2 regions of the Streptomyces sp. NPDC001056 genome follow, and region 2 is predicted to be linked to the other one. Evidence: riboswitches for the same ligand, from Rfam matches in the RefSeq annotation. Region 2 holds a riboswitch; the other holds the start of a gene.
What was found. Region 2 has a riboswitch for S-adenosylmethionine ahead of thrC (threonine synthase). Riboswitches for the same ligand answer to the same signal wherever they lie in the genome.
Positions count from the first base shown of each region.

Region 1 (4,405 bases), on a different contig from region 2:
GTCTGATCCGCTTCATGCCGGGCTGGGAGATCAATTTCTGGGGCCACACCCTGGTCCTGGGCGTGTTCATCCCGCTGGTGCTCTTCGGCGTGGTGCTGGGCGCGATGGCGGTCTACCCGTTCATCGAGTCCTGGATCACCGGTGACAAGAGCGAGCACCACATCCTGGACCGCCCGCGCAACGCCCCGACCCGTACCGGGCTCGGTGTCGCCTGGGTGACGATGTACATGATCACCCTGGTCGGCGGTGGCAACGACCTGTGGGCCACGCACTTCCACCTGTCGATCAACGCCGTGACCTGGTTCGTCCGGATCTTCTTCTTCGTCGGTCCGGTCATCGCGTTCATCGCCACCAAGCGGATCTGCCTCGGCCTCCAGCGCCGCGACCGCGACAAGGTGCTGCACGGTCGCGAGACCGGCATCATCAAGCGGCTGCCGCACGGTGAGTTCATCGAGGTGCACGAGCCGCTGAGCCAGGAGCAGCTGCACACGCTCACCACGCACACGCAGTACGCGCCGGCCGAGATCGGCCCCGTGGTCGACGAGAACGGTGTCGAGCGCAAGGTGAAGGCGTCCGAGAAGCTCCGGGTGAAGCTGTCCAGCGCCTACTACGGCGAGGACAGCCAGATCCCGAAGCCGACCTCCGAGGAGTACAAGGAGATCACGAGCGGCCACGGCCACCACTGATCCCCGCGTCGCCACGCCACCGAGGGGCCCCGTCCGCAAGCCGGACGGGGCCCTTCCCCGTGCCGGGGGATCGATAAGGTGGTGTACGAGGTTCCACCACTGTGCACGACAAGGAGCGGCTGATGAGCGCTGTGACCCCCGCTGGAGGCGACACCGCGGCGGGCCGCTCCTGGCCCGCCCTGCTGAACGGCCTGCTGGACGGCCAGGACCTCTCGTCCGACGACACCGCCTGGGCGATGGACCTGATCATGCGGGGCGAGGCGACCGACGCCCAGATCGCCGGGTTCATGGTCGCGCTGCGCGCCAAGGGCGAGACCGTCGAGGAGATCTCCGGGCTCGTGCGCACCATGTACGAGCACGCGAACGTGATCGAGGTGCCGGGCCCGGCCGTCGACATCGTCGGCACCGGCGGCGACGGCGCCAAGACGGTCAACATCTCCACGATGTCCTCGATCGTGGTCGCGGGCACCGGCGCCAAGGTCGTCAAGCACGGCAACCGCGCCGCCTCCTCGGCCTCCGGCTCCTCCGACGTCCTGGAGAAGCTCGGCGTCAACCTCCAGCTGACCCCGAAGCGGGTCGCCGAGGTCGCCGAGGAGGCCGGGATCACCATCTGCTTCGCGGTGAAGTTCCACCCCTCGCTGCGTCATGTCGCCGCCGCGCGCGGCCAGTTGGGAATCCGTACGACCTTCAATGTGCTCGGTCCGCTGACCAACCCGGCCAAGGTGCGCGCCCAGGCGGTGGGGGTCGCCGACCCGCGCATGGCGCCCGTCGTGGCCGGAGTCTTCGCCGAGCGCGGCAACTCCGCGCTGGTCTTCCGGGGCGACGACGGCCTGGACGAGCTGACCGTCACCGGCACCTCCCGGGTGTGGGTGGTGCGGGACGGCAAGGTCCGCGAGGAGGTCTTCGACCCGCGCGACGTCGGCATCGAGCCGGCCCCCCTGGAGGCCCTGCGCGGCGCGGACGCGTCGTACAACGCGGAGGTCGCCCGCCGGGTGCTGGACGGCGAGCGGGGCGCCGTACGGGACGCCGTGCTGCTGAACTCGGCGGCGGCCCTGGCGGCCCTGGAGCCGACCGACGCCCCGCTCACCGAGCAGCTGCGCGCCGGGATGGCGAAGGCCGCGCGGTCCATCGACTCGGGCGCGGCGAAGCGCACGCTGGAGCGCTGGGTGGCGGCCAGCAACGCGTGAACGGTGGTCGATCGTCCCGCGATCCGGACTCGGGTTGCGGGACGGTGATCTTTTCGCGTACGTTCCGTACCAGGTCATGAGTGACAGTCATGAGGCCCCGGCCGACTGTCCGGCAACCCTCCGTCCGTGGCGGGGTGCCCCGGGTGAGGACCAGGTCGTAGGCAGCGAGGTCTACGGCAAGCGCGGACCCCTCGGGCGCTCGTAGAAGCGCCGGGCCAGGGGTCCTGGTCGTACGAGGGAGCCTCCCGTGAGCAAGCGAATGCGCTAGGGCCGCCGAGCCCCGCCTCCGCGCACCCCTTTCACCTTTTCTTTCGTACGTGCCTTCGGCGTACGTGCGCACGGGAGTTCCCCATGTCTGTCTCCACCCTTGCCGTCGACCCGTCGATCTGCCCCCCTCTGCCCGTTCTGGGGCGGGATGTCACCGTCCCGCTCGTCACCGGCGGCACCATCGCCTACGCGGCCCTCGACTACGCGGCCAGCGCCCCCGCCCTCCAGCGCGTCTGGGACGACGTCGCCGCCTACGCGCCGTACTACGGCAGCGTCCACCGGGGCGCCGGGTACCTCTCCCAGTTCTCCACCGATCTGTTCGAGAAGGCCCGCCGCACGGTCGGGGAGTTCCTCGGCTGCCGCGCCGACGACCAGGTGGTCTTCACCCGCTCGACCACGGACTCGCTGAACCTGCTGGCCCGGGCGGTCCCCGCGGACTGCCGGGTCTTCGTCTTCGAGACCGAGCACCACGCCTCCCTGCTGCCCTGGCAGGACGCCCGGGTCACCTACCTCGACGCACCGCGCAGCCCGCGGCAGGCCGTCGAGATCCTGGAGCGCGCCCTCGCCGACCGCGACCCGCACGGGCCGGCCCTGGTGTGTGTCACCGGCGCCTCCAACGTCACCGGGGAGCTGTGGCCGGTGCGCGAGCTGGCCGCCGCGGCGCACGCCCACGGCGCCCGGATCGTCCTGGACGCCGCCCAGCTGGCCCCGCACCACCCGGTGTCCCTGGTGGACCTGGACGTCGACTGGGTCGCCTTCTCCGGGCACAAGCTGTACGCCCCCTTCGGCGCGGGAGTGCTGGCCGGCCGGGCCGACTGGCTGCGGGCCGCCGAGCCGTACCTCGCGGGCGGCGGCGCCAGCCGCAGGGTCGCCCGGCGCCGGGACGGGGGAGTGGAGGTGGAGTGGCACGAGAGCGCCGCCCGGCACGAGGCGGGCTCCCCGAACGTCATCGGCGCCTACGCCGTCGCCTCCGCCTGCACGGCGCTCACCGAGGCCGGCTGGGAGTCGCTGGTCGCCCGTGAGCAGGGTCTGATCGACCGGGTGCGTGCGGGCCTCGCCGGGATTCCGCAGGTCAGGGTCCTGTCGCTGTTCGGCGACGACGCCCCGCGGGTCGGCGTGATCTCCTTCGTGGTGGAGGGCTGGAACAGCTCCCACTTCGCGGCCGCCCTCTCCGCCGAGTACGGCATCGGCGTCCGCGACGGCCTCTTCTGCGCCCACCCCCTGCTGCACACCCTGCTCGGCACGGCCCCCGAGACCCCGGCCGAGTGCGGTGCCCCGTCCCTGAACGCCATCCGCGTGAGCTTCGGCGCGGGCACCCCGGACGAGCACGTGGACCGGTTCGTCAAGGCGGTGCGGCAGCTGGTGACCGAGGGCGCGCGGTGGACGTACCGCACGGAGGAAGGCCGCTGCGTCCCGGCGGCGTAAGGGGTGAACCTACTGGTGGGGCGGCGTTCGGGCGGTCAGGGCGGTCAGGAGTCCAGACCGATCGCGAAGGCCGCCTCCAGGTCGTGCTGGGAGTACGTACGGAACGCGACGTGCGTGTCGGTCGCCTCGACACCCGGGATCTTGCTGATCCGCCCCGGGATCACGTCGGCCAGATCCTCGTGCTCCCGCACCCGCACCATGGCGATCAGGTCGTACGTCCCCGTCACGGAGAACACCTCGCTCACCGACTCCAGCGAGGCGATCTGCTCGGCGATCTCGGGAATCCGGTCCACGCTGGTCTTGATGAGGACGATCGCGGTGATCACGGCTGGTTCTCTCCCTCGGATACCGGTTCGGGTGCGCATTTCACTCTAGCCCGCCCTTCCCCCCGCACCGCCCTTCCGAGGCCGCCCCCAAGGCCCTTCCACCGCCCGTACCGCACCCACGCGTAGACGAAGCCCGCCCCGAAGCCCACCAGGTGCGCCAGGTACGCCACCCCCGGCCCCTGCGCCGAACGCCCCGCCGCCAGCCATTGCAGCGTCACCCAGAACGGCAGTACCACCCACGCGGGGAACCGCAGCGGCAGGAAGAAAAGGAACGGCAGGAGACTGGTGACACGGGCCCGCGGGAACAGGAAGAGAAACGCCCCGAGCACCGCCGAGATCGCCCCCGACGCGCCCACCAGCGACTGCTCGGACGTGGCGTTGGCGACCGCGTACCCCAGCAGCGCCAGATAGCCGCAGCCCACGTAGAACAGGGTGAACTCCACGCGGCCCATCCGCTCCTCGGTCAGCACGCCGAAGACGAGGAGGAAGAGCATGTTGCCCAGCAGGTGCACCC
Region 1 is NZ_JBSFLI010000036.1:53,679-58,083, forward strand. It holds gene qcrB (cytochrome bc1 complex cytochrome b subunit) at 1-686, shown strand, start outside; gene trpD (anthranilate phosphoribosyltransferase) at 809-1,873, shown strand; SAM riboswitch class IV at 1,946-2,062, shown strand; gene ACWDD7_RS31280 (aminotransferase class V-fold PLP-dependent enzyme) at 2,225-3,565, shown strand; gene ACWDD7_RS31285 (Lrp/AsnC family transcriptional regulator) at 3,610-3,891, opposite strand; gene ACWDD7_RS31290 (rhomboid family intramembrane serine protease) at 3,888-4,405, opposite strand, start outside.
Region 1: linked by a shared signal. The riboswitch ahead of ACWDD7_RS31280 (aminotransferase class V-fold PLP-dependent enzyme) and the one ahead of thrC (threonine synthase) in region 2 are both predicted to bind S-adenosylmethionine.

Region 2 (4,405 bases):
AGGTTCAGACGGCGACGCGAACCATGTCGGCCTGCGGACCCTTCTGGCCCTGCGAGATCTCGAACTCGACCCGCTGGCCCTCCTCCAGGGTGCGGTAGCCGTCCATCTGAATGGCGCTGTAGTGGACGAAGACGTCCGCACCACCGTCGACCGCGATGAAGCCGTACCCCTTCTCCGCGTTGAACCACTTGACGGTGCCCTGAGCCATGCCTAACTCCCCTATTACTGGCCCTTGCACAGATCCACACTTCGCGGACCCGGGTCAGACCTCACCCCCCAAATCGGTCGGGGGCGTGCGCCGGAACGCGTCGACCGCGGCTGAATGTATCTGTCCAACTGCCGTCTGCAACAGGTCAATTGGACGAGAATTCTGGACGCGAACGATCCGGAATGTGGGGAGAATTCACCCGACTTCAGGGCAAGTCGGGCCCCATAAAAGACACAAAAGCCGCGGAAAGCCCGGGTATTTTGGCTACTTCTAATCGGGCCCGCGGAGCAGAATCGAGGGCTTACCCTCGGTGGTCCGGGGGCGCGTTCCCCAACTCTACCGCGCTCAATCACACAGAATTGCCCCCTCCGCTTCTCTCACGGAGAGGGCAATCCGATGCACCTTCGGTGACCGTCATTACCGAAGGTAATGATCGATCGCGCGGTCAGCAGCCGCCGGCCACCGCCGGAATGATGGAGACGCCCGCGCCGTCCGGGGTGACGGTCGCGAGGCCCTCCTCGAAACGCACGTCGTCGTCGTTGACGTAGACGTTCACGAACCGGCGCAGCTTGCCCTGGTCGTCCAGGACGCGGGCGGCGATGCCGGTGTGGTTCTTCTCCAGGTCCTCGATGACCTCGGCGAGGGTCGTGCCCTCGGCCGCGACCTCGGCCTGTCCGCCGGTGTAGGTACGCAGAATGGTGGGGATGCGAACGGTCACGCTCATGCGAGGCCAGCCTCTCGGAAGGAGTCCAGGGTCGGACGGATGGTGGCGGTCAGGCCGGTGCCGGCCACCGCGTCGAGGGTCTTCAGGCCGTCGCCGGTGTTGAGGACGACCGTGGTCTTCGCCGGGTCGAGGGCGCCGCTTTCGATGAGCTTCTTCGTGACGCCGACCGTCACGCCGCCCGCCGTCTCGGCGAAGATGCCCTCGGTGCGGGCCAGCAGCTTGATCGCGGCCACGACCTGCTCGTCCGTCACGTCCTCCACGGCGCCGCCGGTGCGCCGGGCGATGTCGAGGACGTAGGGCCCGTCGGCCGGGTTGCCGATGGCGAGGGACTTGGCGATGGTGTTCGGCTTCTGGGGCCGTACGACGTCGTGGCCCGCCTTGAAGGCCGTGGAGACCGGCGAGCAGCCCTCGGCCTGGGCACCGAAGATCTTGTACGGCTTGTCCTCGACGAGCCCGAGCCTGATCAGCTCCTGGAGGCCCTTGTCGATCTTGGTGAGCTGGGAGCCGGAGGCGATCGGGATCACGAGCTGGTCGGGCAGCCGCCAGCCGAGCTGCTCGCAGATCTCGTACGCCAGGGTCTTGGAGCCCTCGGCGTAGTACGGCCGCAGGTTCACGTTGACGAAGCCCCAGCCCTCGCCGGCCGGGTCGCCGATCAGCTCGGAGCAGAAGCGGTTCACGTCGTCGTAGTTGCCCTCGATGCCGACGAGTTCGCCGCCGTAGACCGCGGCCATGACGACCTTGCCCTGCTCCAGGTCGTGCGGGATGAAGACGCAGGAGCGCAGGCCCGCGCGGGCGGCGGCGGCGCCGACGGCACCCGCCAGGTTGCCGGTGGAGGAGCAGGACAGCGTGGTGAAGCCGAAGGCGCGGGCCGCCTCCAGGGCCTGGGCGACCACCCGGTCCTTGAAGGAGTGCGTCGGGTTGCCGGAGTCGTCCTTGACGTACAGACCGCCCGTGACGCCCAGTTCGCGGGCCAGGTTGTCGGCCTTGACGAGCTTGGTCCAGCCGGGGTTGATGTTGGGCTTGTCGGCCACGTCGGCCGGGACCGGGAGCAGCGGGGCATAGCGCCAGATGTTGGCGGGGCCGTCCTCGATGCGCTTGCGCAGCTCTTCGGTGTCGTAGGCGGAGAAGTCGTAGGCGATCTCCAGCGGGCCGAAGCACTCCTCGCAGGCGAAGACCGGGCCGAGCGGGACGCGGTGACCGCACTCGCGACAGCTCAGGGCGGCGGCGGGGCCGAGATCGACGGTGGAACTACCGGAGGTTGCAACTGTCTGCACAGCCATGAGAGGCGAGGCCCTTTCTCCTCATCTTCCTCACGACGCACCTCGCCGTGAGACGGATTTGGCACCTTCCCTAGCCGGGAGCCCCGCTGCTCGACGCGTTCGGAGATTTCGAAGCGGTCGAGGACGAGAACCGGCTGGAGGGTTGCCGGGGCTTCATCGGGCCGTGTCCCTCTGCCCCTCTGGATGAGCGGTATTCGATTGTGTATGCGGTTGTCGGCGCGCGAGACCCCCGACATGCGATGGTCATCGGCGTTGTTCAAGACTGTAACCGAAGGCCAGGAGAGTTGAGATAGTCGTCCGTACCGCGAGACGAGCGTGAGGAGCCGGGGACCGTGCTGGAAGAAGTCGAGCGCTGGATGGCCAACCGCTCCTGGTCGGTGCGCGAGCGGCCGGCGCACCAGGTCCTGGCGGCCAAGCAGCGCACCGGCCAGACCATCAGCGTGGTGCTGCCCGCCCTCGACGAGGAGGAGACCGTCGGCGAGATCGTGGCGGCGATCCGGCGCGATCTGGTGGAGCGGGTCCCGCTCGTCGACGAGGTCCTGGTGATCGACTCCGGCTCCACCGACCGCACCTCCGAGGTCGCCGCCGCGGCGGGCGCGCGGGTGGTGCACCGGGACGCGATCCTGCCCCGGATACCCGCGGTGCGGGGCAAGGGCGAGGTGCTGTGGCGCTCGCTGCTCGCCGCCACCGGGGACATCATCTGCTTCGTCGACGCGGATCTCAGGGAGTTCTCCTCCGACTTCGTCCTGGGCATCGTCGGCCCGCTGCTCACCGAGCCGGACGTCCAGCTGGTCAAGGCGATGTACGACCGCCCGCTCGCCGGGAGCGCGGGGCAGGGCGGCCGGGTCACCGAGCTGATGGCGCGCCCGCTGCTGAACATGCACTGGCCGCAGCTCGCGGGCTTCGTGCAGCCGCTGGGCGGGGAGTACGCGGCCCGGCGCTCGCTGCTCGAACAGCTGCCGTTCCCGGTCGGGTACGGCGTGGAGCTGGGCATGCTGGTGGACGCGCTGCACCTGGTGGGCCTCGACGCGCTGGCCCAGGTGGACGTCGGGGTGCGCAAGCACCGGCACCAGGACGGGCAGGCGCTCGGCCGGATGGCGGCCGCCATCTACCGCACGGCGCAGCTGCGGCTGGCCCGCGGCCATCTCGTACGGCCCTCGCTCACCCAGTTCGAGCGGGGCGTGTCCGGCTTCGAGCCGCGCACCTACGCGGTGGACACCGAGGAGCGGCCGCCGATGACCGAGATCACGGAGTACGCGCGGCGCAGGGTGGCGTGAAAGCGCAGGTACGGACGGATACGGCCGCCTTCGGGGTGGTCCGCGGGTTTGAGTGATTCCGGGCCGGGCTAGGTTCTGGACCATGGCTTCCACGCACGGTGCTGAGGTGCTGGTCGCGTCGAATCGCGGCCCGGTTTCGTACGAGACGGGCGAGGACGGCTCGCTGCGCGCCAAACGGGGCGGCGGCGGGCTGGTCTCGGGCCTGTCGGCCATCGGCCCGGAGACGAACGCGGTGTGGGTGTGCGCCGCGCTGGGCGACGGCGACCGGGCGGCCGTCCGGCGCGCCGACGGCGGGCTGCTGCCGCAGGAGGACACCGGCGGGCAGCGGGTGCGGATGCTCGGCATCGACGCGGAGGTCTTCGCCGACGCATACAACGGCATCGCCAACTCGGTGCTCTGGTTCGTGCACCACATGCTGTACCAGACGCCGCTCGAACCCGTCTTCGACGCGGAGTTCCGGCGGCAGTGGGAGGCGTACCGGGCCTACAACCGGGCGTTCGCCGAGGCGCTGGCCGAGGAGGCGGGCGAGGGGGCGGCGGTGCTGATCCAGGACTACCACCTGGCGCTCGCCCCGCGGATGCTCCGCCGGCTCCGGCCCGATCTGCGCATCGGCCACTTCTCGCACACGCCGTGGGCGCCGGCGGAGTACTTCCGGCTGCTGCCGGACGACATCGCGGCGGAGCTGCTGACCGGCATCCTCGGCGCGGACCGGGCGGCGTTCCTCACCCGGCGCTGGGCGGACGCGTTCACCGAGTGCTGCCACGCGGTGCTGGGGCCCGGGATTCCCGCCGGGACGCGGATCGGGGTGCACGGGCTCGGCGCGGACGCCGACTTCCTGCGCGAGCGGTCCCGGCGCGCCGACGTGGACGAGTGGATGGCGGCGCTGCGCGCGGAGATCGGCGAGGGCCGCCGGAGC
Region 2 is NZ_JBSFLI010000003.1:146,232-150,636, reverse strand. It holds gene ACWDD7_RS05440 (cold-shock protein) at 5-208, opposite strand; gene ACWDD7_RS05435 (MoaD/ThiS family protein) at 654-932, opposite strand; gene thrC (threonine synthase) at 929-2,212, opposite strand; SAM riboswitch class I at 2,231-2,402, opposite strand; gene ACWDD7_RS05425 (glucosyl-3-phosphoglycerate synthase) at 2,545-3,489, shown strand; gene ACWDD7_RS05420 (alpha,alpha-trehalose-phosphate synthase (UDP-forming)) at 3,572-4,405, shown strand, end outside.